Regions from separate parts of the Arthrobacter sp. FW306-05-C genome, predicted to be linked through region 1. Evidence: riboswitches for the same ligand, from Rfam matches in the RefSeq annotation. Region 1 holds a riboswitch; each other region holds the start of a gene.

Evidence for each region. Region 1 has a riboswitch for thiamine pyrophosphate ahead of thiO (glycine oxidase ThiO). Riboswitches for the same ligand answer to the same signal wherever they lie in the genome.
Region 2: it holds a riboswitch for thiamine pyrophosphate, as region 1 does, so the genes downstream of both, thiC (phosphomethylpyrimidine synthase ThiC) here and thiO (glycine oxidase ThiO) in region 1, are expected to answer to the same signal.
Region 3: it holds a riboswitch for thiamine pyrophosphate, as region 1 does, so the genes downstream of both, LFT44_RS18695 (ECF transporter S component) here and thiO (glycine oxidase ThiO) in region 1, are expected to answer to the same signal.

What each region holds. Positions count from the first base shown of each region.
Region 1 is NZ_CP084556.1:2,934,330-2,944,520, forward strand. Features, by position in the region: gene LFT44_RS13540 (glutamyl-tRNA reductase) at 1-277, shown strand, start outside; gene moeB (molybdopterin-synthase adenylyltransferase MoeB) at 361-1,560, opposite strand; gene LFT44_RS13550 (TetR/AcrR family transcriptional regulator) at 1,645-2,310, shown strand; gene LFT44_RS13555 (DUF3107 domain-containing protein) at 2,372-2,596, shown strand; gene LFT44_RS13560 (hypothetical protein) at 2,620-2,922, shown strand; gene LFT44_RS13565 (thiazole synthase) at 2,990-3,805, opposite strand; gene thiS (sulfur carrier protein ThiS) at 3,810-4,046, opposite strand; gene thiO (glycine oxidase ThiO) at 4,043-5,371, opposite strand; TPP riboswitch at 5,365-5,483, opposite strand; gene thiE (thiamine phosphate synthase) at 5,511-6,260, shown strand; gene LFT44_RS13585 (RNB domain-containing ribonuclease) at 6,300-7,781, shown strand; gene LFT44_RS13590 (DEAD/DEAH box helicase) at 8,075-9,757, shown strand; gene LFT44_RS13595 (DNA-methyltransferase) at 9,766-10,191, shown strand, end outside.
Region 2 is NZ_CP084556.1:2,583,797-2,593,987, forward strand. Features, by position in the region: gene rpsP (30S ribosomal protein S16) at 1-189, opposite strand, end outside; gene LFT44_RS11995 (hypothetical protein) at 415-867, opposite strand; gene LFT44_RS12000 (VOC family protein) at 1,012-1,887, opposite strand; gene LFT44_RS12005 (amidohydrolase family protein) at 1,987-3,069, opposite strand; TPP riboswitch at 3,150-3,257, shown strand; gene thiC (phosphomethylpyrimidine synthase ThiC) at 3,253-5,079, shown strand; gene LFT44_RS12015 (alpha/beta fold hydrolase) at 5,076-5,810, opposite strand; gene ffh (signal recognition particle protein) at 5,913-7,496, opposite strand; gene LFT44_RS12025 (glucose-6-phosphate dehydrogenase) at 7,581-8,984, shown strand; gene LFT44_RS12030 (P-II family nitrogen regulator) at 9,109-9,447, opposite strand; gene LFT44_RS12035 (ammonium transporter) at 9,444-10,191, opposite strand, start outside.
Region 3 is NZ_CP084556.1:4,013,465-4,023,655, forward strand. Features, by position in the region: gene LFT44_RS18675 (glutamate--cysteine ligase 2) at 61-1,287, opposite strand; gene LFT44_RS18680 (UDP-N-acetylglucosamine 1-carboxyvinyltransferase) at 1,356-2,879, opposite strand; gene LFT44_RS18685 (energy-coupling factor transporter transmembrane component T family protein) at 3,009-3,809, opposite strand; gene LFT44_RS18690 (ABC transporter ATP-binding protein) at 3,806-5,353, opposite strand; gene LFT44_RS18695 (ECF transporter S component) at 5,353-5,976, opposite strand; TPP riboswitch at 6,043-6,183, opposite strand; gene LFT44_RS18700 (iron-containing redox enzyme family protein) at 6,464-7,519, shown strand; gene LFT44_RS18705 (glycosyltransferase) at 7,570-8,646, shown strand; gene LFT44_RS18710 (CDGSH iron-sulfur domain-containing protein) at 8,643-8,921, shown strand; gene LFT44_RS18715 (DUF4235 domain-containing protein) at 9,039-9,302, shown strand; gene mnhG (monovalent cation/H(+) antiporter subunit G) at 9,310-9,720, opposite strand; gene LFT44_RS18725 (monovalent cation/H+ antiporter complex subunit F) at 9,710-9,988, opposite strand; gene LFT44_RS18730 (Na+/H+ antiporter subunit E) at 9,985-10,191, opposite strand, start outside.

The sequences.
Region 1 (10,191 bases):
GGACGCGGAGATGGAAAAGGTCCGGGCCCGGCACGGCTGCACCGCCGCCGCCGAAGAAGTGGAGTTCGCCCTCCGCCGCATGGTCAAGCAGTTGCTGCACGTTCCCACGGTTCGCGCCCGCGAACTCGCCGCCAACGGCCAGCAGGACGACTACGTGGCTGCGCTGGAGGCGCTGTACGGCATCACGGTCGAACAGCCCGCCGCCTCCCCCACCGCTTCCGCTGCACTGGCCCAGGCCGAGTGCCCGGTGGACCACAAGGGCCGCGAAACCGCCTGAGGTCCCTTCAAGACCCAAGTTGCTCTATCAGATATGGCTCCCAAACCACCGGTTTGGGAGCCATATCTGATAGAGCATGCCGGTCAGTAGACGGGCTTTTCGGGTTCCACGTCGCGCACCCAGGCCAGGATCCCGCCGTCGAGATGGCTGACCCGCTGGTAGCCGGCCTGCCGTGCCGCCGCCAGCACGTTGGCGGACCGGGTCCCGGCCTTGCAGTGGAACACGATGTCTCGGTCCTGCGGAAGTTCGTCCCAGGCCTCACCGGCCAGGATGCGTCCCTGCGGGATGAGCCTGGCCCCATCGATCCGGACAATGTCGTACTCTCCCGATTCCCGGACGTCCACCAGCTCGAAGTCCTTGAGCCCGGCCTTCCGGGACGCCAGCATGGTGGCCAACTGGGTGGCAGTGACGGTGTGTTCGATATCGGCCTGCGCTGCCGGGGCAATGCCGCAGAACGCCTCGTAGTCCGTAAGTTCGGTGATGGGTTCCGCGGCGGGGTCCTTGGCCACGCGGATCTCGCGCCAGCTGCCGCCCAAGGCGTCGAACAGTGCCACGCGTCCAAGCAGGGAACGTCCGACGCCGGTAATCAGCTTTACGGCTTCGGTCACCATCAGCGATCCCACGGCAGCGCACAGCATGCCGAACACACCTCCCTCACCGCAGGAAGGGACGGAGCCCGCCGGCGGCGCCTCCGGATACAGGTCGCGGTACGTGGGGCCGTGCTTTTCCCAGAAGACGCTGACCTGGCCGTCGAATCGGAAGATGGAACCCCACACGTAGGGCTTGCCCAGGATGGCGGCGGCGTCATTGACCAGGTAGCGCGTGGCGAAGTTGTCGGCACCGTCGAGGATGAGGTCGTAGCCGCTGAACAGCCCTAGGGCGTTGGACGAGTCCAGGCGCACGTTGTGCAGCCGGACGTCCACCAGCGGGTTCAGCTCCGCAATGGTATCCCGCGCCGATTCGATTTTGGGCCGTCCGACGTCGCTCACACCATGGATCACCTGGCGCTGCAGGTTGCTCAGGTCCACCACGTCGTCGTCAATGATTCCAATGGTGCCCACACCCGCTGCGGCAAGGTACAGCAGTGCCGGGGCGCCCAGGCCGCCGGCGCCGATCACCAGCACCTTGGCGTTCTTGAGCCTCCGCTGCCCCAGGGCACCAATCTCGGGAATGATCAGGTGCCGGGAATACCGTTCCACCTCGTCAGGAGTCAGGTCCGCAGCCGGTTCCACCAGTGGATCGAGGGAAATAGTTGAAACATTTGCGGTGAAAGACGAAGCCATACTTCAATGTATGCCCCGGGATACCGCCAGGTCATATTACCCCGCAGTAAAGTGAAGGTAACTGCAATGGAAAGAAGGATAACTGTGGTCCCTGAAGCACGGGCCGACCGCCCGCCCGCAGCCGAACCGCAAACTCCCTCCCGCCCCGCAGGCCAACGGTCCGCCCGGCTGCCCCGGGATGAGCGCCGTGCCCAGCTCCTTGCTGCGGCCCAGGAAGTGTTCGTTGCCAACGGTTACCACGGCGCTGCCATGGACGAGATCGCGGAAACCGCCCATGTGAGCAAACCGGTGCTGTACCAGCACTTCCCTTCCAAGCGCGACCTGTACCTCGCCCTGCTGGAAAGCCACCTGGCGTCCCTGACCGAACTGATGCTGGGGGCACTGAACTCCACCACGGACAATGACGAACGCGTCCAGGCCGTCATGCGTGCGTACTTCCACTTCATCGCCAGCGACGACCAGGCCCACCGGCTGGTCTTCGAATCGGACCTGATCAACGACCCCGACGTCAGCTCCCGGCTGGAAACCTTCAACCGCACCTTCGCCGATGCCATTGCACGGGTCATCGCGGAAGACACCAAACTCCCCCATCTCGAGGCGGAACTGCTGGGCCGCGGTCTGGCCGGAATGGCGCAGGTCAGCGCCCGGTACTGGCTGGAAACCGACGGCAACCTGGACCTCGATGTGGCCAGCGACCTCATCTACCGTTTAGCTTGGCGCGGAATCTCTCGCTTCCCCAAAGAGTCCTAGACTACAAATAAGACAACACCTCGTAGAGAAGTACGAGAACTTCACAGGCTGGGAGGCCCCCTTGGAAATTAAGATCGGCGTTCAGAACGTTGGCCGCGAAATCGTACTGGAATCGACCCAGGATGCCGAGACGGTGGCCAAGGTTGTCGGCGAGGCCATCAGCGAAGGCAATGAGCTGCGCCTCAAGGATGACAAGGGACGCCTGATCATCGTTCCGGGGAATGCCCTGGCGTACGTGGAAATCGGGGCAGAAGAGGTCCGCCGCGTGGGCTTCGGCCAGTTCTAGCCTGCGCCTGAAAGGGAGCATCCATGCTTTCGTTGACCATCGTGGTGCTGGTTGCAGCCGCCGGCGGTGTCATTGTCTGGGCCAATGACAAGCGCCATGCCAAGTACGGCGCCGTGCTGCCGGCGGGGATCGCCGTGGCTGTCGCGGCGCTGGCATGGATCATCCTCATGGCGGCCGGCTTCGGCTATCTGCCCGGCTTGACCTGGCTCCCCTGGGTCCTGCCCATGGTCCTTGGCATTGCTGCCGCCATCGGTGCTGTGGTCTATTTGGGCCGCACCCGCACCCGCCACGACATGGAGCGGCTGACCGCCATCCTGCGGCGCTAAGGCATCCGTAAACGGCCTGTGGCCACCACCCATCCGGGTGGTGGCCACAGCTGTTTAAGGTCCGCGGTCAGAGGAACTCCGCCCGGCCCTCCATTGCCGACGAGGCGAGGGCATGCTCCCTGCGGGGGATGCGCCCGGCCGCCCGGGCCATCCTGCCGGCGATCACGGCGTGTTTGAACGCCTCGCCCATAAGGGCGGGGTTCTGCGCCCGCGTCACGGCAGTGGCCAGCAGTACGGCGTCACAGCCCAGCTCCATGGCAAGGGCGGCGTCCGACGCCGTACCGATGCCTGCATCCAGGACCACCGGAACCGACGCACGCGAAACGATGAGCTCGATGTTGTGCGGGTTCAGGATCCCCAGGCCGGTGCCGATAGGGGCGCCCAGGGGCATCACGGCGGCGGCGCCGAGGTTTTCGAGCCGCAGCGCAAGTACGGGGTCATCGTTGGTGTAGGCGAACACCTTGAAGCCTCGGTTCACCAGCTGCTCCGTGGCTTCCACGAGCTCCACGGCGTCCGGCAGGAGGGTCTGCTCGTCGGCGATGACCTCGAGCTTCACCCAGTCCGTTTCCAGGGCTTCCCGCGCGAGTTCCGCTGTGAGCACAGCATCCCTGGCGGTGAAGCAGCCGGCGGTGTTGGGCAGCACCCGGATCCCGTGGTCCACCAGCAGCTGGAACAGCGAGCCGGTTTCGGCGGGTGAGTAGCGCCGCATGGCCACGGTGGTCAGGGCGGTGCCGGAGGCCAGGAGTGCTGCGCCCAGGCCATCCAGGCTGGGCGCCCCGCCGGTGCCCATAATGAGGCGGGATTCCAGGGCGACGCCGTCAATCACCAGGGCGTCGCCGGCACCGGGGTTTCCGGCGGGGTTGATGGTGCTGGTTTCGGTCATGGCGTCAGCCTCCCTGTACTGCTGTAACGAGTTCGATGTCGTCGCCCTCGGCGAGCGCCGTGGCGAACCATTGGCTGCGCGGCACCACCTGGGCGTTATGGGCGACGGCGACGCCCAGCTTCCCGCCGTCCGTCGCCTGCCCGTTGTCAGCCAGCGGGCGTCCGGTGACCTGGCTGACGAGTGTGGTGATGGAGGCGCCGTCGGCCACCGTGTGCGGGTTTCCGTTGAGGGTGATGTTCACGCTGTTTCCTTGGTGTGGGTGCCATTGTCGTGGAGGCCGTGGGTGGCCGTTCCCAGGCCGGAGAACCGGCCCGGGCGGAAGGGGACCCAGCGGGGGTCGGCTTTTCCGTCGAGCAGATCCGTGCAGATCGCTGCTGCAGCGGGTGTGAGCAGGACGCCGTGCCGGAAAAAACCGGTGGCGATGATGAGCCCCGGAACGTAACCGGCTTCCGTTGCGGACCCTTCGCTTCTTAAGGCCAGGTCCACCGGCACCCTTCCCAGCAGCGGCGCATTGTCCGGGGTTCCCGGGCGGGCCCGGGCGGTGCACTCCAGAAGTTCGAGCTCGGCGACCGCGGGCACCAGCGCCTGGGCATCGCGCAGCAGCTGGTAGACGCCGCCGGCACTGACGGCGTCGGACAGGGCGTCCTCGCGCTGGGTGGCTCCGATCACCACGGTCCCGTCCCGGCGCGGAACGATGTACACCGGAACTCCGTGCACCAGTCCCCGCACCGTTGCGGTCACCAGGGGCTGGAGGTGGCCGGGCACCGCAAGCCGGAGGATGTCCCCGTGGACGGGACGCAGGGGCAGCTCGAGGCCATGGGGGAGGTCCGCGAGCGCCCCCGCCTGCAGCCCGTTGGCCACCACGGTTTCCGCTGCCAGGACGGTGCCGCCACCGGCGAGCCGAACCCCCGTAACGATGCCGTCCTCCCACAACAGCCCGCTTGCCCGCTCCGGCACTGCGTAACCGTCCACTGCCCCTGCCACGGCCAGGTGGTGCGTTTCGCGGACGCCGCCGGCCAGTGCCAGCCGCAGGGCCGCCACCAGCCGGCGGGGATCCACCTGGTGGTCCCCCGGGGTATCGAGGGCGCAGGCGATGGCGGGGCTGAGGAGGGGTTCGCGTTTGCGGGCCTCCCGGACGGTCAAGGGTTCCACGGACAGCCCGCTCGCCTGTTGAACTGTGCGCAGGTCCATCAGGGCGCGGCGGTCGGCGGCGTCGGCACCCACGGCGAGTGTCGGCGTCGTGAGGTATCCGGAATCCGTGCCCGATGCATCGGCGACGGCGGCCGCGAATGCCGGCCACCGTGACGATGCCTCCAGCATGAGTTCCAGGAGGTCCTCCTCCTGGTAGTGCAGTTCGCTCACGGGGGCCAGCATGCCGGCGGCAGCCCAGCTCGCGCCGGAACCTGGCGCGTCGTCAATGAGGACGACGGAGCGTCCGGAACGCTGCACTTCCCAGGCGATACCGTGTCCCACCACTCCCCCGCCAATGACGGCGACGTCGGCACGAAGGGTGGAGGGAATGGACGCATCAACGGACGAGGGCTGGGTGGTGCCGGGGGTACGCATCTGGGTTCCTTCCCTACGCCGGCATTAACCGGATCAGGTCAAGCGGTCGGCTCTGACGCCCTCTCAGCCCGGCGCTTTGTGACAGCTGCCGCGGGCTCCCGCAGTACCTCCCCAGTTTAGAGGAATTAGGCTTGCAGGCATGAATGCGACCACCCCTTCCCTTCCCGCAGGTTCCCACGCTCCGGCCGGCGGAGTTGCCAATGCCGAGGTTGTCAACGCCCGCGACAGCGAGGCCCTCAAGGCTGCCCGCCTGTATCTCTGCACCGATGCACGGCGGGACCGCGGCGATTTTGCGGAGTTCGTGGACGCGGCATTTGCCGGCGGCGTGGACATCATTCAGCTGCGCGACAAGACCATCGAGGCAGCCGAGGAACTGGACCTTTTGGCTGTGCTGAAGGAAGTGGCGGTGCGGCACGGCAAGCTGTGGGCGGTCAACGACCGCGCCGACATCGCTGTGCTTTCCGGGGCCCCGGTGTTCCATATCGGCCAGAAGGACCTGCCGCTGGCGGCCGCACGCACGCTGGTCGACGGCAACGCCGCCATCGGACTCTCCAGCCATACACCCGAACAGGTGGATGCCGCCCTTGCCGCAACTGCCGCACCGTCCGGGCTGGACTACTTCTGCGTGGGCCCCGTCTGGGCTACGCCCACCAAACCCGGCAGGGCCGCCGTCGGTCCCGAACTGGTCAAGTACGCGGCCGAGGCGTCACGGCAGGCTGCGGACCCGGTGCCCTGGTTTGCCATCGGCGGCATCGACCACGGCAACGTCCGCCATGTGGCGGAGGCGGGTGCGCGCAGGATCGTGGTGGTCCGGGCCATCACCGAAGCCCCTGATCCCGCCGCCGCTGCTGCCTCCCTCCTCGACGCGCTGGACGCTGCCGGTTCCTGAGCCTGCTTAATCGCGGAACTTGGGGCTACGCTGAATTTTGTGTCACATCATCGGCTGGCTCCCAACGTCCACGACCATAAGAACGCCTTGGAAGAGGCGTTGGGCCTGCTGCGGACGGAGCTTGAGCTTCCGGGTCCTTATCCCGCCGAAGCCGTGGAAGACGCCCTGGCTGCCGTTGCGGCGCTGCAGCTGCCGTCCTACGACCTGACCGCCGTCGAGTTTGTCACCATCGACCCGGCGTCCACCACGGACCTGGACCAGGCAGTGTTCATTGAATTGGACGGGGATGGCTACCGCGTGATGTACGCGATCGCCGATGTTCCAGCCTTCGTTGCGCCGGGAGGCCCCCTGGACGCGGAGACGCGGCGGCGCGGACAGACGTTCTACGCTCCTGACGGCCGGATCCCGCTTCACCCGGAGATCATCAGCGAAGGGGCCGGGAGCCTGCTGCCCGGCCAGGAGTGTTCGGCCTTCGTCTGGGATTTCACGCTCGACGGCGAAGCAACCGTACTGACGGTCAGCGTCCGTCGCGCGCGGGTCCGCAGCCGCGACAAGCTCAGCTACCGGGGCGCCCAGGCAGCCCTCGACGCCGGGACCGCCCCGCCCGTGCTCCAGCTGCTCCGTGAGGTGGGCCTGAAGCGGGTGGCACTGGAACGGGCGCGTGAAGGTGCAAGCCTGAACATGCCTGAGCAGGAGATTGTCCAGCTGCCCGACGGCGGCTACCGGATTGACGCTGTTCCACAGCTTCCGGTGGAGGACTGGAACGCGCAGATTTCGCTGATGACCGGGATGGCGGCGGCGCAGCTCATGCTGGAGGGCAAGGTGGGCATCCTGCGCACCATGCCGGCCCCGGACGAACGGTCCCTGAAGCATTTTCGCCTGCAGACCGAGGTGCTGGGCAGGCCATGGGACGGCGAAGTCAGCTATGGCGAGTATCTGCGGTCCCTGGACCCCACCGATCCGCGGCAGCTGGCCATCATGCATTCGGCAGGCATGCTGTTCCGCGGAGCCTCCTACACCGCCTTCGACGGGACCGTCCCCGAGGATGGGATCCAGTCCGCCATCGGCGCTGCCTATGCCCACACCACCGCGCCGCTGCGCCGGTTAGTGGACCGCTTCGTGCTGGTCATCTGCGAGGCCCTGAGCAACGGCGGCGATGTTCCCGGCTGGGCGCGGGAGGCCCTGCCGCTGCTGCCGGGCATCATGGCAGGCTCGGACCAACTGGCGTCACGGATGGAACGCCTGGCCCTGGATACCGTGGAGGCGGCCCTGCTGCTGAACCACATCGGGCAGGAGTTCGACGCGATCGTGATCTCCGGGTCCAAGCCGCAGAACGGGAACAGTAACGGCAACGGGAAAAACGGCAAGTACGGCAACGGCAGCTCCGGGATCATCCAGATTGCCGAACCCGCAGTGACGGCGCGCTGCGCCGGCGAGCTGGAGTCCGGCACCAAGGTCCGGGTCCGGCTGGTGTCCTCAGACATCACCACGCGGGAGATCCACTTCGAACTCGTCTCCTAAAGGGCCGGCGGAACGCCCCGGGCGGGAGGAAACCGTGTTTCCACGCCCATGCGGCTAGACTTGAAGGGTAGAACTGGATGCCCGGTCGTTGATTTCCTCGATTTGAAACCAACAAGCCCGCCCCTACGCGATCTTGAGATTTACCCGTTGGTCACCAGTGCCAGCATTTAGATAGCCCGCGATCGGCTTCCACTGGAATCGCTTGCGCGCCTGAGCGTGCTCCGGAGCGGCCAGCTTTGGCCGGCCCGTTGAGCAGGCAGCGCCATTGCCCAAATGAATAAGGAAACTCCCCTGTGAGTGAATTGCATACCCACCAGCTCCTCAGCGATGAGTCCGGCACGGAAACTATCGAGCCGGAAGAAACCATCATCTCCGACGAGACGCCCCACGAGATCGCGGAGAAGTCCTTTGCCGACTACAACGTGCGCGCGGACATCGTTGAGTCCCTGGCGGACGCCGGGATTACCCACCCGTTCCCCATCCAGGCCATGACCCTGCCGGTGGCTCTTGCCGGCCATGACATCATCGGCCAGGCCAAGACCGGCACCGGCAAGACCCTCGGCTTCGGTATTCCCGCACTGCAACGGGTCATCGGCCAGGACGACCCCGGGTACGCCAAGCTCGCCGTTCCCGGAGCCCCGCAGGCCCTCGTGATCGTCCCCACCCGTGAGCTCGCCGTGCAGGTGGCCAGCGACCTGCAGACGGCATCCCGCAAACGCAACGCCAGGATCACCACCATCTATGGTGGCCGCGCCTACGAGCCCCAGGTTGAGGCGCTCAAGCAGGGTGTCGAGGTAGTGGTGGGCACCCCCGGGCGCCTGATCGACCTGTACAAGCAGAAGCACCTGAGCCTGAAGAATGTGAAGCTCGTGGTCCTCGACGAGGCCGACGAAATGCTGGACCTCGGCTTCCTGCCGGACGTTGAGACCCTCATCGCCGGCACCCCTGCGGTCCGCCAGACGCTCCTGTTCTCGGCTACCATGCCCGGCCCGGTCATTGCCATGGCGCGCCGCTACATGACCCAGCCCACCCATATCCGCGCAGCGGATCCCGAGGACGAGGGCCTGACCAAGCGGGACATCCGCCAGCTCATTTACCGTGCCCACAGCATGGACAAGACCGAGGTGGTGGCCCGCATCCTGCAGGCCCGCGGCCGCGGACGGACCATCATCTTCACCAAGACCAAGCGCACCGCCGCCAAAGTGGCCGAGGAACTGGTGGACCGCGGCTTCGCGGCCGCCGCCATCCACGGAGACCTGGGCCAGGGCGCCCGCGAACAGGCTCTGCGCGCGTTCCGCAACAACAAGGTGGACGTCCTGGTGGCCACGGACGTGGCTGCCCGCGGCATCGACGTTGACGACGTGACCCACGTGATCAACTACCAGTGCGTGGAAGACGAGAAGATCTACCTGCACCGGGTGGGCCGCACCGGACGCGCCGGCAACAAGGGCACCGCCGTCACATTCGTTGACTGGGACGACATGCCGCGCTGGGCGCTGATCAACAAGGCCCTGGGCCTGAGCGTTCCGGAGCCCGTGGAAACCTACTCATCCTCGCCGCACCTGTACACGGATCTTGACATCCCCGAGGGCACCAAGGGCCGCCTGCCGCGCGACAAGCGCACCCTGGCCGGCGTCGATGCCGAGGTGCTTGAGGACCTGGGCGAAACCGGCAAGAAGAACAGCCGCGGCGGCCGTGACGCAGGCCGCTCACGCGACCGGGACGGCCGTGGACGGGAAAGCCGAAGCGGCAACCGCGAAGGTGCCCGCAGCAGTGACTCCGCTGGCCGCTCAGGTGAGCGCCGCCGTCGTACGCCGGACTCTGCAGCAGCTCCTGCCGCCGAAGCTGCAGCACCCGCAGCGGACGCCGAAAAGCCGAACCGCGCCCGCCGCAGCCGGACCCGCACCCGCCGACGCAACGGCGAAGTGGTGGCCGGCGCCGACAAGGGCACGCAGCCTGGCAACTCCGAGGGCTAACTGCCCCGATGACTGACACTGTTTGGGCGCCGGACGGCGGCAGCCTGGTGGTGCACGCGGACAACGCGGAGTACCTCCCCACGCTGCCGGACGGCGCCTTCACACTGATTTACGTGGACCCGCCCTTCAACACGGGCAGGCCGCAGCAGCGCCAGCAAACCCGGATGGTGGTCAACGCTGACGGCGGCGGGGACCGGGTGGGTTTCAAGGGCCGCTCCTACGACACCATCAAGGGCGCCCTGCACCGCTACGACGACGCGTTCAGCGACTACTGGTCCTTCCTGGAACCCAGGCTCGTGGAGGCCTGGCGGCTCCTGGCCGACGACGGAACCCTGTACCTGCACCTGGACTACCGCGAGGTGCACTACGCCAAGGTCATGCTGGACGCCATCTTTGGCCGGGAATGCTTCCTGAACGAGATCATCTGGGCCTAC
Region 2 (10,191 bases), 350 kb from region 1:
GCCGACGGACAGCCAGTACTGGGCACGCTCTGAGTTGACCTCGATGTATGAGGGCTCTTCGGTGGGGTGGTACTTGCCGATCTCCTCGATGGCACGGCCATCACGCTTGGTGCGTGAGTCCGCGACGACGATGCGGTAGTACGGTGCGCGCATCTTACCGAAGCGCTTAAGGCGAATCTTTACGGCCACTTTTGTGGTCACTCCTGTTTCAGAAAAGGGGTGAACCCGGCTTTCTGCACCCGTGGGGCGGGCCGTACTTGCGGGCTCGAGGGACAGGATCCGGACGCGGAGAGAGGGGCCGCGCAGATCGAGTACCTGTCCATTGTGCCAGATGAGCGCGGTTAATTCGACTTGGCGCGGGCGTGGCTGGCGCGCCGGCCATACGGGGAGCGCCGAAGGGTTCCAGGACCCGGCTCAGGCGGACCAGACGTACAGTCCGGTCCGTTCTGAATCGTCGATTCCGGCGGCGAGCTGCGCCAGTTGCTGCACATAGGTCCGGGCCTGGCCTGCGTCGAAGGGCATGTCCTCCTGGGCGGCCCACTGTTCGGCAACGTCGTCGAGGACGTTGCCTTCGCCTTCGGTTTCGTATGAGAGCAGATCCGCCAGGGCGCGGACCATAGCCGGCGGCACGGCGAGGAGCGAATCGCTGGCAACGTCCACCATGGTCAGCTCGTAGTCGGCGCCGCCCGCGTGGACGGCCGTTCCCGCCAGGTCGCCCAGCTGCTCAACCTCGAAGTCGCTGATTCCCTGGATCCGCACCGCATGGGCGGCAGGGCCGCCAGCCGCGGAGCCGCTGCCCTCGTCGAGGATGCCGGCGCGTTTCAGCGCGGCGTCATGGGTGGCGACAAAGATCTCGGTGAAGCCCATGGGGTTGCCCTTCTTCCGTTGGCGGGACAGCGCGCCGGGCGCTGCCCGGCCGTACGGGATCAGCCTAGTAGTTGCCCGCCTGCCCGCGCACGCCGGACCCTTTCTGTGCTGCCCCGCCGTGCAAACGGGGGCCAAGTCCACCCGTCAGCGGACGGCTACCCGGATCCGGTTGCGCCACGGGTCCTCGAAGCGGAGCTCGGCACCGGTGTGGTGCGAGGCCACTCCGGCAACCTTGAGGCGGTCCGCCAGCGCCCCGACGTCGTCCCCTGAAGGAACTTCAATCAGCACCTCACCGAGCCCCAGGGTGTCCTTGCGCGGCCCGGCACCGCGGCTGTTCCAGACGTTCATTGCCATGTGGTGGTGGTAGCGGCCGGCGGAAACAAACAATGCCTGCCCGTGCCAGCCGGCCGTCTTTTCGAAGCCGAGGGTTCCCACGTAGAAGTCCCGGGCGGCCTGGACGTGACCCACCTGGAGGTGCACGTGGCCAACGCCTGCGGTTGTCCGGCGCTGGCCTTCCAGCGACTCTTCGGTGAGGTACTGCTCCAGGTAGCGCTGCGGCGGGAGGGCAAGGCTGTCCATGACGACGTCCGTCCCGTTCCAGGACCAGTTGCTGCGCGGGCGGTCCCAGTACAGTTCAATGCCGTTGCCCTCGGGGTCGGTGAAATAGAAGGCCTCGCTCACCAAGTGGTCGGCGCTGCCGGTGAAGGACCGCGGCTCGTACTGGGCGGCCGTGGCGACGGTGGCGGCCAGGGAAGCCTGGTCTTCGAACAGCAGGGCGGTGTGGAACAGGCCCGCCTCTCCCCTGCCGGGAATATGCAGTCCCGGCGCCGGGGCCAGGTGGACCAGCGGCCTGCCGAGCCGGCCAAGGTAGAGTCCGCCGTCCTGCTCAGCCACCACCTCGAGTCCCAGCGCGCGCTGGTAGTAGTCGGCCATGAGCTTCATGTCGCCCACCTTGAGCATCACGGTGCCCATGGCGAGGTCGGCAGGAAGAAGATCCTGGCTGCTGGCTGCTGCGGTCATTGATGGCTCCTTGTGTTGGAGGCCGTCCCAATGGCGGCCTGTCACACATTAAAATTACTTGAACCTTCAATTTATTCCAAGTCCCCAAGGGCCCTCTGGTCAGCGGATGATGCGGCCGCCCAGCACCACATGCTCAAGCGACCTGATGGTCTCCGGCACGGCCCGGGGGTCTTCCCGGCACACCACCGCGTCGGCCCGCGCTCCTTCCGCCAGGACGCCCGCCCCCAGCCAGGTCCGGGCGGCCCAGCATGCGGCATCCAGTGCTGCAGTCATTGGCAGGCCGGCGCCGTGCAGTTCAAGGATTTCGTCCGCGATCCTGCCGTGGCGGATTGTGCTGCCGGCATCGGTTCCGGCAAAGATGCGCACGCCGGCTGCGTGGGCCTCGGCCACCCGTTCCAGCCTGCGTTCCCACAGGGCGCGCATGTGGGCGGCGTAGCGCGGGAACTTGGAATCCGCCTGCGCCGCGATGTCCGGAAAGGTGGCGATATTGATGAGGGTGGGCACGATCGGTATGCCCTGTTCGGCGAACCGGGGCAGGTGGCGGGGCAGGAGGCCCGTGGCATGTTCAATGCAGTCGATTCCGGCATCCAGCATCAGGTCCAGGGTGTCCTCGGCGAAACAGTGGGCGGTCACCCGGGCACCTTCGTCATGCGCTGCCTGGACGGCGTCACGGACGACGGCGGCGGGAAAGGAAGGGGCCAGGTCACCGGCGCCGCGGTCAATCCAGTCCCCCACCAGCTTGACCCAGCCGTCGCCGTCGCGCGCCTGCTTGCGGACGGCCTCCACGAGGCCCTCCGGCTCCACTTCCTCCGCGAAGCCGCGCAGGTAGCGCCGCGTTCGGGCGATGTGCCGCCCGGCACGGATCAGCAGCGGGAAATCCCTGCCGCCCTGCATCCAGCGGGTGTCGGCCGGTGAACCGGCGTCACGGACCAGCAGGGTTCCTGCGTTGAGGTCAGCCAGGGCCTGCTCCGCAGCCGTGGCGGCGTCAACGGGGCCGCCCGGTCCCAGCCCGATGTGGCAGTGCACGTCAACGAAACCCGGCAGTACCCAGCCATGGAGGACCCTGCCCGGCTCCGTCACGGGACGGGTGAAGGTGAGGCTCCCGTCCACGGACCAAAGCCCGTACCGGATGCTGTCGGGTCCGGTCAGGACGGGTCCGCTGAATTCAATGACTTGTGGCATCAGGACTTCCTTTCATTGCCCGGACAGGCTAGCACCGCGGATTGTGACAACGCGGTCCCAGGGGCCTGTGGTAGCTTCGTTCCTGACCACACGGGTGCCCCTGCAGGGGCTGAGATCGGGCTGACGCGGCCTGCGACCGTTGAACCTGTCCGGGTAATGCCGGCGAAGGAAGTGAGTATTCCCTTGAGTACACAAAACACCCAGTTAAACGCTGCCCAAATCCAGGCCGAAACAACAGCGGACGCTCAGACAGCACTTCAGGTGACCCAGTCCCTGAAGTCGCATTCGCTGGCCTTTATCGAAGATCCCGGCGCCGGGATCCGGGTGCCGGTAACGGAAATTTCCCTTGAGCCATCCCCCAACGGCCGGCCCAACGAACCGTTCCGCACCTACCGGACAGCGGGGCCGGGCAGCGACCCCGTCCGGGGCCTTCAGCCCTTCCGTTCGGAGTGGATTGAGGCACGGGCAGACACCGAGGCGTACACCGGCAGGGAGCGCAACCTGCTCGATGACGGCCGCTCGGCGGTCCGCCGGGGTGCCGCCTCTGCAGAATGGAAGGGCGCCCGGCCGGTGCCCCGCCGCGCCGTCGACGGCCGGACAGTGACGCAGATGCACTATGCCCGGCAGGGGATCATCACCCAGGAAATGCGGTTCGTGGCGCTGCGGGAAAACTGCGACGTCGAGCTGGTCCGCAGCGAGCTGGCCGCCGGCCGCGCGATCATCCCCAGCAACATCAACCATTCCGAGTCCGAGCCGATGATCATCGGCAAGGCCTTCCTGGTGAAGATCAACGCCAACATCGGCAATTCCGCGGTCACCAGCTCCATCGCGGAGGAGGTGGACAAGCTGCAGTGGGCCACGCAGTGGGGTGCCGACACGGTGATGGATTTGTCCACCGGCGATGACATCCACACCACGCGGGAATGGATCATCCGGAACTCCCCCGTCCCCATCGGGACAGTGCCGATCTACCAAGCCCTGGAAAAGGTCAACGGCGAGGCCAACGCGCTGACATGGGAGATTTTCCGCGACACTGTCATTGAACAGTGCGAGCAGGGCGTTGACTACATGACCATCCACGCCGGCGTGCTGCTGCGGTACGTCCCGCTCACAGCCAACCGCGTAACGGGCATCGTCTCGCGCGGCGGCTCGATCATGGCCGGCTGGTGCCTGGCCCACCACCAGGAAAACTTCCTGTACACGCACTTCGATGAGCTATGCGAGATCTTCGCGAAGTACGACGTTGCGTTTTCCCTGGGTGACGGTCTGCGCCCCGGTTCCACCGCTGACGCCAACGACGCGGCCCAGTTCGCGGAGCTGGACACGCTGGCCGAGCTGACGCAGCGGGCCTGGGAGTACGACGTGCAGGTGATGGTGGAGGGGCCGGGCCACGTTCCCTTCCACCTGGTCCGCGAGAACGTGGAGCGGCAGCAGGAGCTGTGCAAGGGTGCGCCCTTCTATACCCTGGGGCCCCTGGTGACGGATGTGGCGCCCGGGTATGACCACATCACCTCGGCCATTGGCGCCACCGAGATCGCCCGGTACGGCACAGCCATGCTCTGCTACGTCACGCCGAAGGAACACCTGGGCCTGCCCAACAAGGACGACGTGAAAACGGGCGTGATCACGTACAAGATCGCAGCGCACGCCGCGGACCTGGCCAAGGGCCACCCCGGGGCGCATGAGCGCGATGACGCCCTGTCCAAGGCGAGATTCGAATTCCGCTGGCGGGACCAGTTCGCGCTGTCCCTGGACCCCGTGACCGCGGAGTCGTTCCACGATGAGACGCTACCGGCCGAACCGGCCAAGACGGCGCACTTTTGCTCCATGTGCGGTCCGAAGTTCTGCTCCATGCGGATCAGCCAGGACATCCGGGACGAATATGGCTCCGCGGACGCGCAGGCGGCGCTGGCGGACCTGGCCGCCGGCATGCGGGGGAAGAGCGAGGAGTTCCTAGCAGCCGGCGGCAAGGTCTACCTGCCGGAGCTGCGGGTCCCCGCTGACGGCTAGGACGCCCGGGCGGCCTGGCTCCTGCCGACCCCGCTGATGAACTGGCGGATGGCCCGGTCCCCGTCCCGGGAGTCCTGGGGCCGGTGCCCTCCCGCGGCAACGCGGTGCAGGGCGCCGGTCTCCCGGAGGTACCCGGCAATTTCCTCGTAGAGCGGCTCCCAGCCACCAGTCAGGACCAAGGTGGGGACGCCGGGAACAATATGCAACGGCGCTTCCCAGGAAGGCTCCTGGAGCCGCAGCCGCCGCGCGGACCGCTTCTCCTCGGTGGTGGCAGGCTGCTGCAGGTCGGTGGCGTAGATCCGGCGGACAAACTCGCGCTGGAAGTCGTCATCGCTGAGCTGGTGGCGGACGTCGAACAGTGGCTGCATCAGGCGGATGTGGGCGGCCGTGGCCGGCAGTTCCGCCGTCAGGGACAGGCAGGCGGGCTCCACCAGCGACAGGGAAAAGACGAGGTCCGGGCGTTCGACGGCGGCCATCATGGCGGCGATTGCCCCCTGGGCGTGCGCAACGACGTGTCCGCCGGCAGCGCCACGGCCGTCGTCGCCCAGGGACCGCAGGATGATCGCGGTATCTTCCGTGAACGACGAATCCACCGGCTCCGCGGCGGCATCGTAGCCGTGCCGGCGGAGGAACAGGGCGTCATAGGACAGCGCCATGCCGTGCTGGCGCGGCCATGCGGCGGCACCGAAACTTCCGGCGCCGTGCACGAAAACTACCCTCTGCTTGAACATGTCCCAACCCTATTCCACGCTGCCGACATCCCCACGAAAAAGCGCCAGGTGTCGTCTTGAGCGGTCAAAACGGCACCTGGCGCTTCCTGATGCTGGAAACTCCTACTTGCCCAGGAACTTGTCGAAGCCCTTGGGGAGGTTCAGCGAGGACGGGTCGAAGTCGCCGCCCTGCTGGCCGAACGCAGCGCCGGTGGGGAGCGCCTTGGCGGCGTTGGCACGGCGGGCTTCCGCGTCCTTGCGCTCCTGTGCGGCCTTGGCGGGGTTGCCGGATTTTGCCTTCTTCTTGGGTGCGTTCTTTGCGTTCTTCCGCGCGCCGCCCCCGGCTCCGGGAAGGCCGGGCATCCCTGGCATCCCCGGCATGCCGCCCTGGGCCATCTTCTTCATCATCTTTTGGGCCTGGGCGAAGCGCTCCAGCAGGCCGTTGACCTCCGACACATGTACGCCGGAACCACGGGCAATACGGGCCCTACGCGAGCCGTTGATGATCTTGGGCGCAAGCCGCTCGTGCGGGGTCATGGACCGGACGATCGCTTCGACGCGGTCGATTTCCCGCTCGTCGAACTGCTCCAGCTGCTGCCGGATGTTCTGGGCGCCCGGCATCATCATGAGCATCTTCTTCATGGAGCCCATGTTGCGGATCTGCTGCATCTGGGCCAGGAAGTCCTCGAGGGTGAAGTCTTCCTGGTCGGCGAACTTCTTCGCCATCCGGGCAGCTTCGTCCTTGTCCCACGCTTTTTCGGCCTGTTCGATGAGCGTGAGGATGTCGCCCATGTCCAGGATGCGCGAGGCCATCCGGTCCGGGTGGAAGAGCTCGAAGTCGTCCAGGCCTTCACCGGTGGAGGCGAACATGACCGGCTTGCCGGTGACCGACGCAACGGACAGCGCGGCACCACCCCGGGCATCGCCGTCGAGCTTGGACAGCACGATGCCCGTGAAGTTCACGCCTTCATCGAACGCGAGCGCCGTGTTGACGGCGTCCTGGCCAATCATCGAGTCGATCACGAACAACACTTCGTTCGGGACAATGGCGCGGCGGATCTGGCGGGCCTGCTCCATCATCCCGGCGTCCACGCCAAGGCGGCCGGCGGTGTCAACGATCACGACGTCGTGCAGCTTCTGGCGTGCTTCCTCCACGCCGGCGCGGGCGACGGCGACCGGATCACCGGCGGGCTGGTCCAGTTCCGTGGAGGTGGCTCCGGGGTGCGGGGCGAAGACCGGCACGTTGGCGCGCTGGCCTACCACCTGGAGCTGGGTGACGGCGTTAGGGCGCTGGAGGTCGCAGGCCACCAGCATGGGGCTGTGGCCCTGGGCCTTCAGCCATTTGGACAGCTTGCCGGCCAGGGTGGTCTTGCCCGCGCCCTGGAGGCCGGCGAGCATGATGACGGTGGGGCCGTTCTTTGCCAGCCGAATCCGCCGGGTTTCACCGCCGAGGATCTCCACGAGTTCCTCGTTGACGATCTTGACGATCTGCTGGCTGGGGTTCAGCGCGCCTGAGACTTCGGCGCCCAGTGCGCGTTCGCGGACGCGCCCGGTGAACTCGCGGACCACCGGAACGGCGACGTCAGCGTCCAGAAGGGCACGGCGGATCTCCCGGACGGTGGCATCAACATCGGCCTCCGTAAGGCGGCCCTTGCCGCGGAGATTCTTGAAGGTTGCTGTCAACCGGTCAGAGAGTGAATTGAACACGCGCCGTGAACTTCTTTCAGGAGATGATCGGGACTCGACTACCTAGGGTATCAAGTCAGGCACCTAAGATGGCATGCTGGCAAAATGACGAGCCAAACAACTGTCAAGACCCTGCTCATCCTCGGCGCCTCGGGCGACCTCACCGGCCGCCTCCTCCTGCCGGGGCTGGCGCGGCTGCTTGCCGCCGGCCGTGCAGAGGGCCTCAGCCTGGTGGGGGCCGGTTCGGACCCCTGGACGCCTGAACAGTGGCGGGAGCGCGTGCAGTCATCGTTCGCGGCGGCGGCCGGTGCAGCGGACCAGCCGGGCAAGGAAGCCCTCGAGCTGTTGCAGAAGGAGACGGTGTACCACCAGCTGGATGTCACGGCCAATGGCGCCCTCGCGGCCTTGCTGAAAACCCTGGAAGGCCCGGTGGCCGTCTACTTCGCTCTGCCGCCCCGGATCAGCCAGCTGGCCTGCGAGACGCTTCAGCCAGGGGAGGTGCCGGCCGGTACCCGCCTGGTGATGGAGAAGCCTTTCGGCTCCAGCGAAGAGTCCGCGCGCTCCCTCAACCAGACGTTGGCGCGCCTCGTCCCGGAAGACCACATCCACCGGGTGGACCATTTCCTGGGCAAGGCCACAGTCCTCAACATCCTGGGCCTGCGGTTCGCGAACAACTTCCTGGAGCCGGTGTGGAACCGGCAGCACGTGGAAAAGGTGGAAATCTTCTTCGACGAGGATCTGGCCCTGGAGGGACGTGCCCGCTACTACGACGGCGCCGGCGCCCTGCGCGACATGATCCAAAGCCACCTCCTGCAGGTCATGGCCGTGATGGCCATCGAGCCTCCGGCCACCATTGGCGAGCGCGACCTGCGCGATGCGGTCTCCACCGTCCTTCGCGCCAGCAGCGTCAGCGCCCCCTTCACCAGGTCAACGCGCAGGGCCCGCTACACCGCCGGCACTGTAGCAGGCAAGGAGGTCCCCGACTACGCCAGGGAGGAGGGCGTGGACGCCGACCGGGAAACGGAGACCCTCGCGGAGATCCAGGTGGGCATCGACAACTGGCGCTGGCGTGGCGTTCCCTTCATCCTGCGTTCGGGCAAGGCCTTGGGCGACAAGCGAAAGGAGGCGGTGGTCACTTTCCTGCCGGTGCCCCACCTCCCCCAGGGTTTCACCGGGGTGGACTCCCCCAACCAGCTGCGGATCGGTTTTGGCCCGGACACGCTGGAGTTCGACGTGGATGTCAACGGTCCCGGGAACATTTTCAGCCTGGGCCGGGTCACCCTGGAGGCGGAACTGAGTGCCTCCGACCTGCTGCCCTACGGTGAGGTGCTGGAGGGGGTGCTGTCCGGGGATCCGCTGCTGTCCGTCCGGAGCGACACGGCTGAGGACTGCTGGCGGATTGTTGAACCGGTGCTGAAGGCATGGGAAAAGGGTGAGGTCCCGCTGGAGGAGTACGACGCCGGGTCGGCCGGGCCGGCGTCCTGGCCCACCAACCGGCGTCAGGACTGAGCCGTCCACACAAGGCGGGTTTGGCGCCTTAGACGTCAGCAGGGCGGGCGGGACCTTCCGGTTCCCGCCCGCCCTGCTTTCGTTTTCAGTTCCTGCCGTCCGCTGGGGGCCGCAGTGGTGAGGCCTAGATGGCGGCCACTCCGCGTTCCCCTGTGCGGACCCGCACTGCTTCGTGGACGTCCATGGTCCAGACCTTGCCGTCCCCTGCCCTGCCGGTATTGGAGCTGGCAATGATCACGTCCAGGATGTCATCGGCCTGTTCGTCCGTTGCCAGCACTTCCACCCGGATCTTGGGCAGGAGGTCCACGTTGTATTCCGCCCCGCGGTAGACCTCGGTGTAGCCGCGCTGCCGGCCGTAGCCGCTGGCCGCGCTGACCGTCAGGCCCTGGACGCCGTAGGCTTCCAGCCCTTCCCTGATGGCTTCGAGCTTTTCCGGCCTGACGATTGCAGTGATCAGTTTCATGCCCCCACGCTTTCCTTGCCTGTTGCTGACTGTGCCTTCTGCGCTTCCGCTGCCTGCGCGGCTTCAGGGGTTAGGCCCTTGCCGGTGATCAGGTCATGCAGCGGCTGGAAGCTTCCGCCGTGGCCGCTGACGCCGAACTCGTAGGCAGTCTCGGCGTGCAGGCTGAGGTCCACACCCACCGTTTCCTGTTCCTGCGAGACGCGGAAGCCCATTGTCTTGTGGATGGCCAGGGCGATTATGGTGGTCAGGATCGCGGAGTAGGCAATGGCGATGCCGGCTGCCGCGAGCTGTGCCCAGAGCTGTGCCAGTCCGCCGCCGTAGAAGAGGCCGCCGCCAACACCGTCGGTGGGCAGGGCGATGAAGCCCAGCGCCACGGTGCCGATGATGCCGGATACCAGGTGCACGCCCACGACGTCGAGCGAGTCATCGAAGCCCCAACGGAACTTCAGGCCGACTGCCAGGGCGGAAGCTACGCCTGCCACGACGCCCAGGCCCAGGGCGCCCACGGGGCTGACGTTGGCGCAGGCCGGAGTGATGGCAACCAGGCCGGCAACCACGCCGGATGCTGCCCCGAGCGAGGTGGGGTGGCCGTCGCGGATCCGCTCGGTGACCAGCCAACCGAGCATGGCAGCTGCCGGGGCTGCGAGGGTGTTCACCCAGATCAGGCCGCCCTGTTCGGCAGTGGTGGCTGCACCGCCGTTGAAGCCGAACCAGCCGAACCAGAGGATGGCCGCGCCGAGCATG
Region 3 (10,191 bases), 1.1 Mb from region 1:
CGAATGTGGGCCGCGGGAAGGAAGCACGGCGTCGAAGAGGAAACTCCGCGCCGCGGCGGGTCAGGCCTGGCGGACCCGCAGCAGTTCCGGTGTGTCCTCCACGTCTCCGAGATCCAGCGCTCCGCGCATGGTCACCTGCACGCCCTGGCGCACCACGGCGCCAAACCCCATGTCCTCAGGCGGCGGACCGGCAAGGGCTTTGTCCCGGGCGCGGCGTTGTTCGGCGGCCCCTGTTCCGCGGGCGATGATCTCCTCCACACCCTGCCGGGCCAACGCCAGCTCGCCTTGCTCCTGCAGGACGGGGGCCAGGTAATCCACCAGGGCACGGGCCACATCCGCGGCGGGGGCGGGACGGAAGTTGCCAAAATCCAGGAGCTCGCCGCTAAGCCCCTCGCTGCTGGCCTGCCAGGAGGCCATTCGCAAAAGAACTGTGGGAACGGGTGTGGGATCAACGTCGTCCCGCCACTCCCTGCTGGCAGATTCCACCAGCGCCCGGACCAGCACGGCAATAAGGGCTGCGTCCTCGGCCCGCAGGCATACATCCGCCACCCTCACCTCAACGGTGGGGTGGTTGCGGGACAGGCGGGCATCAAAGTACAGCATCCCCTCGTCCAACATGACCCCGGTATCCAGCAGCCGCGTCACCACCCTCCGGTAGGCGGGGTAGGTGCCGTAGATGCCTGCCGGCCCTGCCGTCGGCCACCGGTTCCAGGCCTGGGTCCGGTAGCTTTCGAACCCGGTGGGCACCCCGTTCCAGAAGGGTGAATTGGCGCTCAGCGCCGTCAGGACCGCCAGCTTGTCCCGGATGCGGTCCAGGACCGCCACGCCTTCCTCCGGCGATGCGATGTAGGTGTGGACGTGGAAGCCGCAGGTCAGCTGCTCCTGTGCAGTGAGGCCGAAGCGTTCCAGCATCCTGGCGTAGCGCGGATCCGGGGTGGTATGGCTGGGGGATGCCACCGGCGAGGTGGCAAGGGCCGCCACCCTGGCACCGTGTTTCCGGGCCGCCTGGTCCGCCAGGGCACGGCCGGCGCGGATCTGTTCCAGGAGGCTGCCGTAATCCACGCATGGCCGGGTCTGGGTCTCGATCTGCTCAAGCTTCAGCTCGGCACTCAGGCCCATCTCGTCGTCGTAATCCCCGTGGTTCCCGGCGTGATGCGTGTCCGGTTCCACGGGAAGATCGTCCGCCGCAACGCGGTGGCCGGCAAGGAGGGCGTCAGCCAGCGCAAGCGGTTCCCCGGACTCCGGATCAACGATCAGGAGTTCTTCCTCTACGCCGAACGTACGCATACGAACATTTTGCGGCAACGCAGGGATATTGGAACTGTCACACGCGGTTCATGACAAACCGTGAATGCCTAGTCCTGGAAGTACTCCACCTTGGCACCGATAGTGTTCAAACGCTCCGCCAGGTCTTCGTATCCGCGCTCGATCACGTAGATGTTCCGCAGTTCGGACACGCCGCGTGCTGCCAGCATCGCCAGCAGCAGGCAGGCCGCCGGGCGGAGTGCTGGCGGGCAGCCAACCTCGGCGGCACGCCACTTGGTGGGCCCGTTGACGTAGATCCGGTGCGGGTCCAGGAGCTGTACCTGGGCGCCGAGCCGGTTCAGCTCGGTGAGGTAGATCGCCCGGTTTTCGTAGACCCAGTCGTGGATCATGGTCTGGCCATGGGCGTTCGCGGCGATGACGGCGAAGAACGGCAGGTTGTCGATGTTCAGCCCGGGGAAGGGCATGGGGTGGATCTTGTCCTCGGGGGCGCGCAGCTCGGAGGGTTTGGTGGTGACGTCCACCAAGCGGGTGCGGCCGTTGCGGGCCATGTACTCGCCCGAAATCTCAAGCTTCTGGCCCATTTGGCCCAGGGTGGCCAGCTCGATTTCCATGAACTCAATGGGAACGCGGCGCACCGTGACCTCCGAGTTGGTGACGATGCCGGCCGTGATGAGGCTCATGGCTTCGATGGGGTCTTCGGAGGGGAAGTATTCGATCTCGGCGTCGATCTCGGGCTGGCCGGTGATCTTCAGGGTGGTGGTGCCCACGCCCTCAATGGTGACGCCCAGCATCTGTAGGTAGAAGCAGAGGTCCTGGACCATGTAGTTGGGGCTGGCATTGCGGATCACGGTTGTTCCCGGCCGGTGCGCCGCCGCCATGATCGCATTCTCGGTGACGGTGTCGCCGCGCTCGGTGAGGACGAAGGAACGGTCGCGGGTGTCGGCAGGAGGTGCCTGGACGGTGTAGAAACCGGCCGTGGCTTCCACCGAGAGGCCGAACTCGCGCAGTGCCTGCATGTGGGGCTCCACCGTGCGGGTGCCAAGGTCGCAGCCGCCGGCGTAGGGCAGCCGGTACTCCCGCGATTCATCCAGCATGGGGCCGAGCAGCATGATGACGCTGCGGGTCCTGCGTGCCGCGTCCACGTCCATCGCTTCGAGGTCCAGGACGGCGGGACGGCGGAGGCGCAGGTCCGTGTCGTTAAGCCAGGTGCATTCCACGCCGATGCTGGTGAGCACCTCGACAATGCGGTTAACTTCCTCGATGCGGGCCAGCCGGCGGAGCACGGTGGTGCCGCGGTTGATCAGGCTGGCGCAGAGCAGGGCGACGCCGGCGTTCTTGCTGCTGTTCACGTCCACTGCACCGGAAAGGGTGCGGCCGCCCTCTACCCGCAGGTGGGTCATCTGCGGCTTGCCCACGTTGACGATGCTGCGGTCGAAGATGTTTTCCAGGCGCTGGATCATTTTCAGGCTCAGGTTCTGCTTGCCCTGTTCCATCCGGGCCACGGCGCTCTGGCTGGTGCCTAGTTCGGCAGCCAACTGGCCCTGGGTCCACCCCTTCTCGCTCCGGGCGTCCCTGAGCATGGCGGCAACGTGTTCAGCGGTCTCTTGCGTCATACGCCGAATATATCATAAATGAGTTATCCAGCCTGCCCAGCACCTACCCAAGAGCCCGTTTGGGGGATACGGAAAGGCTGTACCCATCACGTGCGATAGGGAAGCCTAGGTAACACTCGGGCCCGGGACTTAGCTTCCCAACCACACCATGTTCCAGGTACCGGCGGTAACAGCCGCAAAAAGGGCAAGCCCAGCCACCACGACGCCGCCGGCCACTACTCCGAGATCCAGCACGCTGAAGGTTGATTCCCGCGCCCAGGTCCGCGTGGCACCGCCAAAGCCCCGCGCTTCCATGGTGACGGCCAGCCTCGACGCGCGCCGAATGGCCTGCACCAGGAGCCCGAAGCTTTGCCCCAGCGTGGCCTTCACCCGCTGGCCCAGGCTGCCGCGTGAACCCACGCCGCGGGCACGCCGCGCCATGCCGATGGTCTGCCATTCCTCGGCCATGAGCCCCACCAGCCGCATTGCGGCGAGGGTTCCCAGGACAAACCGGTGCGGCAGGCGCGCTTTCTGCGCCAGCGCATCGGCGAGGTCCGTGGGATCGGTGCAGCTCATCAGGAGCACCGCCGGAAGGGCGATGGCAAAGCCGCGCAGGAGGAAGCCGATCCCCAGCTGAAGGGAACCTTCGCTCATGGTCCAGATGCCGGCGTCGAGCAGGATCCTGCCGCTGTCCGGCGCCAGGATGGACGTGCTCCAACCGCCTATGGCGGCCGCGAGGATCAGCGGCCAGCCCCGCTGCCACAGCAGGGACAGGGTGAGCCCGGCCAGGGGAAAGAGCAGAAGCTCGAAGACCAACGCCACGGATGCCGAGACCCAGTCGATGGACAGGGCAAGGACGGCGGTGATGAGCAGGACCGCCGCGAATTTGCTGAGCGGGTTGGCGCGGGTGAGCACGGCCCGGTTGCCGCTGAGGGTGAGTTGCTGCCTCATGGCGCCACCGTTTCCGCAGCCACCATCCGCAGCTCCTCGCCGCCCAGCGCCTCGGTGAATTCGGCATCATGGGTCACCGAAACCACCGCCGTTCCGGCATCAAGCAGCTCGGACAGGAACGAGGCCAACTCGGCCCAGGTGTTGGCATCCTGCCCGAAGGTGGGCTCGTCAAGGACCAGGACCCGGGGGCTGGCGGCAAGGACGGTGGCCACGGACAGCCGCCGCTTTTCACCGCCGGAGAGCGTGTACGGGTTCGCATCCACCAGCTGGGTGAGCCGCAGCCGCTCCAGCAGCTCGTCAACCCGGTCCTCGCCATGGCCCAGGTGCCGGGGGCCAAAGCGCAGCTCATCCAGCACTTTGCCGGTCACGAACTGGTGCTCAGGCTCCTGGAACACCGTCCCTACGCGGGAAATCAATTGCTCGGCCTTCCACCGGAACGGGTCGATGCCCGCACCCCGGCTGAGGTCCAGGGTGGCGGAGACTTTCCCGGAGACCGGTTCCAGGAGGCCGGCAAGGGTCAGCGCGAAGGTCGACTTGCCGGCGCCGTTGGGACCGGTGATGGCCAGGGCTTGCCCGGCGCGGACCTGCGCGGCCACGCCTTCCTGGACGGGGACGGGCGGGATCTTCCGGAAGCCCTTGCGACGGGGTCGTTCGCGGGAAACACCCAGCTGTTCGGCCGCCAGCAGGAGATTCCCCGTTCCCGGCGCCTGCACCGCAGCCCGGGCACGGGTGGCCGGGACGTAGCCTGGAACCCACACCCCCGCCGCGGCGAGCATGGTGCGCGCCTCACTGAGTACCCGGTCCGGCGGCCCGTCCAACAGCACGGCGGGCTCGGAGGCGGAGCCCGGCTGCAGGACCACGATCCGGTCCACCAGGTCCTTCCACACCGACACCCGGTGCTCCACCACCACCAGGGTGGCCCCGGTCTTGTCCAGGCAGCGCGCCACGGCGTCGCGGACTTCCAGCACCCCGTCCGGGTCCAGGTTGGCGGTGGGCTCATCCAGCAGGATCAGCCCCGGGCGCATGGCCAGGATCCCCGCCAGCGCCAGGCGCTGCTTTTGCCCGCCGGACAGGGCCGACGTCGGGTGGTCCAGCGGGAGGTGGGACAGTCCGACGTCGGCAAGCGCCTCGTGCACGCGCGCCCAGATGGCGTCACGCGGCACGGCAAGGTTCTCGGCTCCGAACGCGACATCGTCCCCCACCCGCGACAGGACCACCTGCGTCTCCGGGTCCTGCTGCATCAGGCCGGCGCGGCCGCGCTGGGAGCGGGGCACAGCGCCGTCAACCAGCAGCGAACCCGACTCGTCGGCGTCGCCCGCCTCGCCGTCGTCGTCAATGTCTCCCAGTACGCCGGCCAGCGCATGCAGGAGCGTCGACTTTCCGGCGCCCGAGGGGCCCAGCAGCAGCACCCGCTCGCCGGGGCTGATGTCCAGGTCAAGGGCATGGACGGCGGGCCTGGCCCTGCCGGCATGCCGCCAGCCCCAGCCGCGGGCAGTGACCGCCGCGGGGCGGACGGCGCCGGCTGCGCCCTGGGAGGGTGCCATCAGGAGAAGACTGGCTCCGTGGCAGCCCTGCGGGACGCGAAGGAGCTCAATACGCCGGTGCGGGCCAGGCCGCGGGTGGCGAGCCAGGACAGGCCTCCGGCCAGGACGGCGCCGGATATCGTGGCGAGGACGATGTAGGCGAACTTGTCCGCACCTGAGTAGGCGATGTTCCAGCCCCACGGCGCGAACGAGTCATTCAGGCCGCAGAAGAAGCCGGCCGCGGCGCCTGCCAGCAGGGAGACGGGCAGGTTGAACTTGCGGTAGGCGAAGATGATGAAGATGATCTCCGCACCCAGGCCCTGGATTAACCCCGAGAACAGGACCGAGGCGCCGTACTGCGAGCCCATAAGCAGCTCTCCGGTGGCGGCCACGGTCTCGCAGAACAGCGCCGCGCCCGGCTTGCGGATGATGAGCATGCCCAGCACGCCCGGAATCATCCATCCGCCGGCCAGCAGACCGGTGAGCGGCGGGTAGGCCGCGTTCATGGGGGCGGACAGTGCTGCCGCGCCTTGGTCCCATGCCCAGAAGATGACGCCGCCGGCGATGGCCACCAGCGCGGCCACCACGATGTCCACGACGCGCCAGGACCTGCTGGTGGTCTTCTTGATTGCTGCAGTGCTCATGTGATCCTCCTGGGAAACAGGAGGGGAAAGTGGACCGGCTGACGGCCCGTTGCCGTGCAGCCGCGACACTTTGAGAACTCGACTCCCTTGCGCCGGTACTAACCGGATCAGGTTCGAGGGTCTGCGGCTGTCCGCACTCTCAGCGCCCACCTGCGGTGCCCGGCTTTAGCCAGGATGCCCGACGGCGGCGCTCCCCTGTCGTTTTTAGTGTTGCTTTTTGGTTTGGGTAAGGCTTTTGATTTGCCCATCCGGGCGTGGTCCAGTTTACACCGAACGGCGCTGGATTGAGGGCTGCGGGCGCCAACCGGACAGGATGTGACCGGCCGTGCGTGGTGGCGCGAGGCATGGAAATAAGCGCGCTTAGCTTTTATTAGTAATCATGCTTACTATGTTGTCTCCCGGGTTTCGAGGAGTACGGGCACATGGGACTCACCATGGTCGGCCCCGCGTTCGTTCCCGTCAGCAGCGCGGCAGACCAAGGAGCACCATGAGAATCCCGGAAACCAGAGGCCCCGTCAGCAGCGCACTGTTCAAAGTCCTGGCGCAGGCTCCGGACGCCGCGGGGCCAGGCCTGGATGGGCTGTACTCCCTGATGGTGCGGCAGCTGGCCGGAACCGGCGACATCATTGCCGACGAGGACATCCAACTCGCACTATTCTGCCTTTACGAACTCCATTACTCCGGACTGGACGGCGTTTCAGACAGCTGGGAGTGGGAGCCTGCGCTGATCAGGGTCCGGCGGCTGATCGAGGAACCCTTCGAAGCGGCACTGCGCGCTGCCGCCAAGGAGGCGGCAGGAAACTTCGAACTGCCCGACGGAATTGCCATGACCAGTGACGCCGTTGCCGACGTCCTCTTCGGCCTGGCCGCCACGGACACCGGCCCCAGCCTGTCCCGCTACGTGGCCCGGAAAGCCACCCTGGACCAGCTCAAGGAGTTCCTGGTCCACAAATCCATGTACCAGCTGAAGGAAGCCGACCCGCACACCTGGGCCATTCCGCGGCTCAGCGGCAGGCCGAAGGCGGCCCTGGTGGAAATCCAGGCGGACGAATACGGCGGCGGCCGGCCTGAGCGGATGCACAGCGCGCTGTTCGCCCGGACCATGCGAGGCCTGGGCCTGGATGACAGCTACGGCGCCTACGTGGACACGGTCCCGGCAATCTCCCTGGCTTCCGTCAACCTCATGTCGCTCTGCGGCCTGAACCGCCGGCTCCGCGGTGCCATCACCGGGCACCTCGCCATCTACGAAATGACCTCCTCGCAGCCCAACCGCTTCTACGGCAACGGATTCCGCCGGCACGGCTTCGGCCCTGACATCACGCACTACTTTGACGAGCACGTGGAGGCCGACGCCGTGCACGAACAGATTGCGGGACGGGACCTCGCCGGCGGCCTGGTGGAAGCCGAACCGCAACTGCTTGCCGATGTCCTGTTCGGGGCGACGGCGGTCATGGCCATCGACACCCGCCTTACCGCGCACCTGATGTCGTCCTGGGAAGCCGGGCAGACATCGCTCCGGGCGGCCGTGCCGGCGGCAGCGTGACAGCCGCGCCCGCGACAGTCACTCCCGGGGCAAGGGAAGGGCGTCCCCGTTTGGTCCCCGATGCGGAGTACATCCTTCCCCTGCGCTGGACGGAGGACTCGGGCCTGGCAGAGTTGGCCGGTTACCTCCGCCAACTGGTGGGCTGGATCCCGGTCACCGTGGTGGACGGCTCAGACCCCGACCTCTTCGACCGGCACCGTGCCACGTTTCCCGCAGCGGTCCGCCACATCCGGCCGGACACCCCGCCGGACAGCATTGCCCTTCACGGGCAGGCCAGTAACGGCAAGGTGGCAGGCGTCATGACCGGCGTGCGCACCCCGGGTGCGCCGTTCCTTGTCGTAGCGGACGACGACGTCCGCTATACGCGCGAGGCCCTCGCCGCCGTCGTCCATCACCTGGAATCCGCTCACGTGGTACGCCCGCAGAACTACTTCACCCCCCTCCCATGGCACGCCCGCTGGGACACGGCCCGGACCCTGCTCAACCGCGCTTGGTCGGCCGACTACCCGGGAACGCTGGGGGTGCGCCGCGACGCGCTGCTGGCCACCGGCGGCTATGCCGGCGTCCTGTTCGAAAACCTCGAACTCATTAGGACCATCAAGGCCGCAGGCGGGAGCGAGCGGACACTTGCGGACCTGTTCGTGGCCCGCAGGCCGCCCACCGTGCGGCATTTCCTGCGCCAGCGGGTGCGCCAGGCGTACGACGGCTTCGCCCAGCCTCGGCGGCTGGCCGCCGAGCTTGCCCTGTTCCCGGCAGCCGCAGCCGCGCTGTTCCTTCCGGGCAAAGGGCGGGCAACCACCCTGTGCGGGCTCGCCGTGGCGATCACCACCGCTGCAGAGATTGGACGACGGCGGCACAACGGTACCGCCGTCTTCCCCGCCTCGGCAGCCTGGTTCGCTCCGCTGTGGGCACTTGAGCGGGCCACCTGCGTGTGGCTGGCCCTCGGGTTCAGGTCGAGGGGCGGCGTTCCCTACGCGGGCAGCAGGATCAGGACGGCGGCGCACTCCGAGGCGGAGCTCCGGCGGCGCCACGGGGGCAGGCTGCAGGGCGTCCCGGGCAGAGGGGTCCCGGACAAACGCGTCCCGGGCACACCAGGAACAACAAGGATGGATGCGGTGCAGGCATGAATCGTGAACAGCATGGAACAGGAGCCGACCTGGAACAGGTGAATGTGGAGCGGGCAAATGCGGAGCAGGACCCGGCCGCGAGCTCCATCGTGGTCTGCCCGGACGGGCCCCTGATTGTCCGCGGTGAGTTTGAGCTCGTCACCCCGTCCGGCGGTGCCGTACCGCGGGACCGGAAGACGGTGGCCCTGTGCCGGTGCGGGGCCTCCGCCATCAAGCCGTACTGCGACGGCACGCACAAGCTGATCAAGTTCCGCACAGAGCCCCCGGCTGCTTAGCCAGTCCAGCAAGCTCCGCCTGCCTGCCACGCCCTTGCTCCGACTCTTGCCGGGTGGTTGGCGGGTGTGCGGCTAGGCTGGGGACAGTCCGTTTTCCGCCCGCAAGGAGTAATAGGAATGAACCTTTTCATCAAGCTGCTCGGGACCGGGGTGAGCCTGGGTGCAGGCCTGGCCGGCACCAAGCTGGTCAACACCATCTGGGAAAAGACCACGGGACAGAAGCCGCCCACCGGCAAGCACGAGGACGTCCCCACCAGCCTGCGTTCGGCGTTGACCTTCGCGCTGATCTCGGCATCGGTGAGCGCCATCATCCAGGTCCTGGCCAACCGCGGCACGCAGCGTGCCATCACCCGGTTCGCCAAGAGCCAGGACATCGTCTAGCTCTTCCTTACCGCTGCCGGCCGTCGTCGGGGCTGTCCTTCCGGGCAGCCTCGGCGGCGGCTTTTTGCACCACGGCCTCCAGCTCATCGGCGGTGAGCAGTTCCCGGTGCAGGTGCTTGGTGCGGTAGCCTGCGCGGCCCACCATGTGCGCGGACACCGGCACCGTCAGAAGTTGGAAGATCCAGGCCACCACCAGCACCGGCCACACCCACCATGTCCGTATCTGCAGCCCAATGGCGGCGAGCAGGAGGAACAAGCCCAGCACCTGGGGCTTGGTGGCCGCGTGCATGCGGCTCAGCAGGTCCGGAAAGCGGAGCAGGCCGATGGCCGCGCCCAGGGACATGAGTGCCCCCACCACCATGAATATGGCCGAAACCAGGTCGATCCAGGCGTCGGGGCCGGAGAAGTCAGGATTCATCGGGTTTCACCCTCCGGTCTGCTACGAAGCGTGCCACGGTCACAGATCCGATGAAGCCAATAATGGAGATGGCCACCACCAGCATCAGGTTGTTCAGGTGCCGGTTCACGGCCATGTCGATGCACAGCGCCCCGCTCAGGATGGCCAGCAGGACGTCGGTGGCGAGAACCCGGTCCAGCAGCGACGGCCCGCGGGCAATCCTGATGATCGCTCCGGCGGCGGCCAGCGAGAAGATGACGGCTGTAACAGCCAGGACAACGGGCATCATGCGGCGGCCTCCATTCGGACGGCTTCAAGTTCTTCCCGGCTGCCCATGATGCGGATCAGGCCGGCCTCAATGGACCGGACTTCGTTCCGCAGGCCCTCCACGTCTTCCGGGGAGGTGATGTTGAGTGCGTGCAGGTAGAGGGTGGATGTCGAGCGGTCCACCTCAACCACCAGCGACCCCGGGATCAGGGAAATGACATGCCC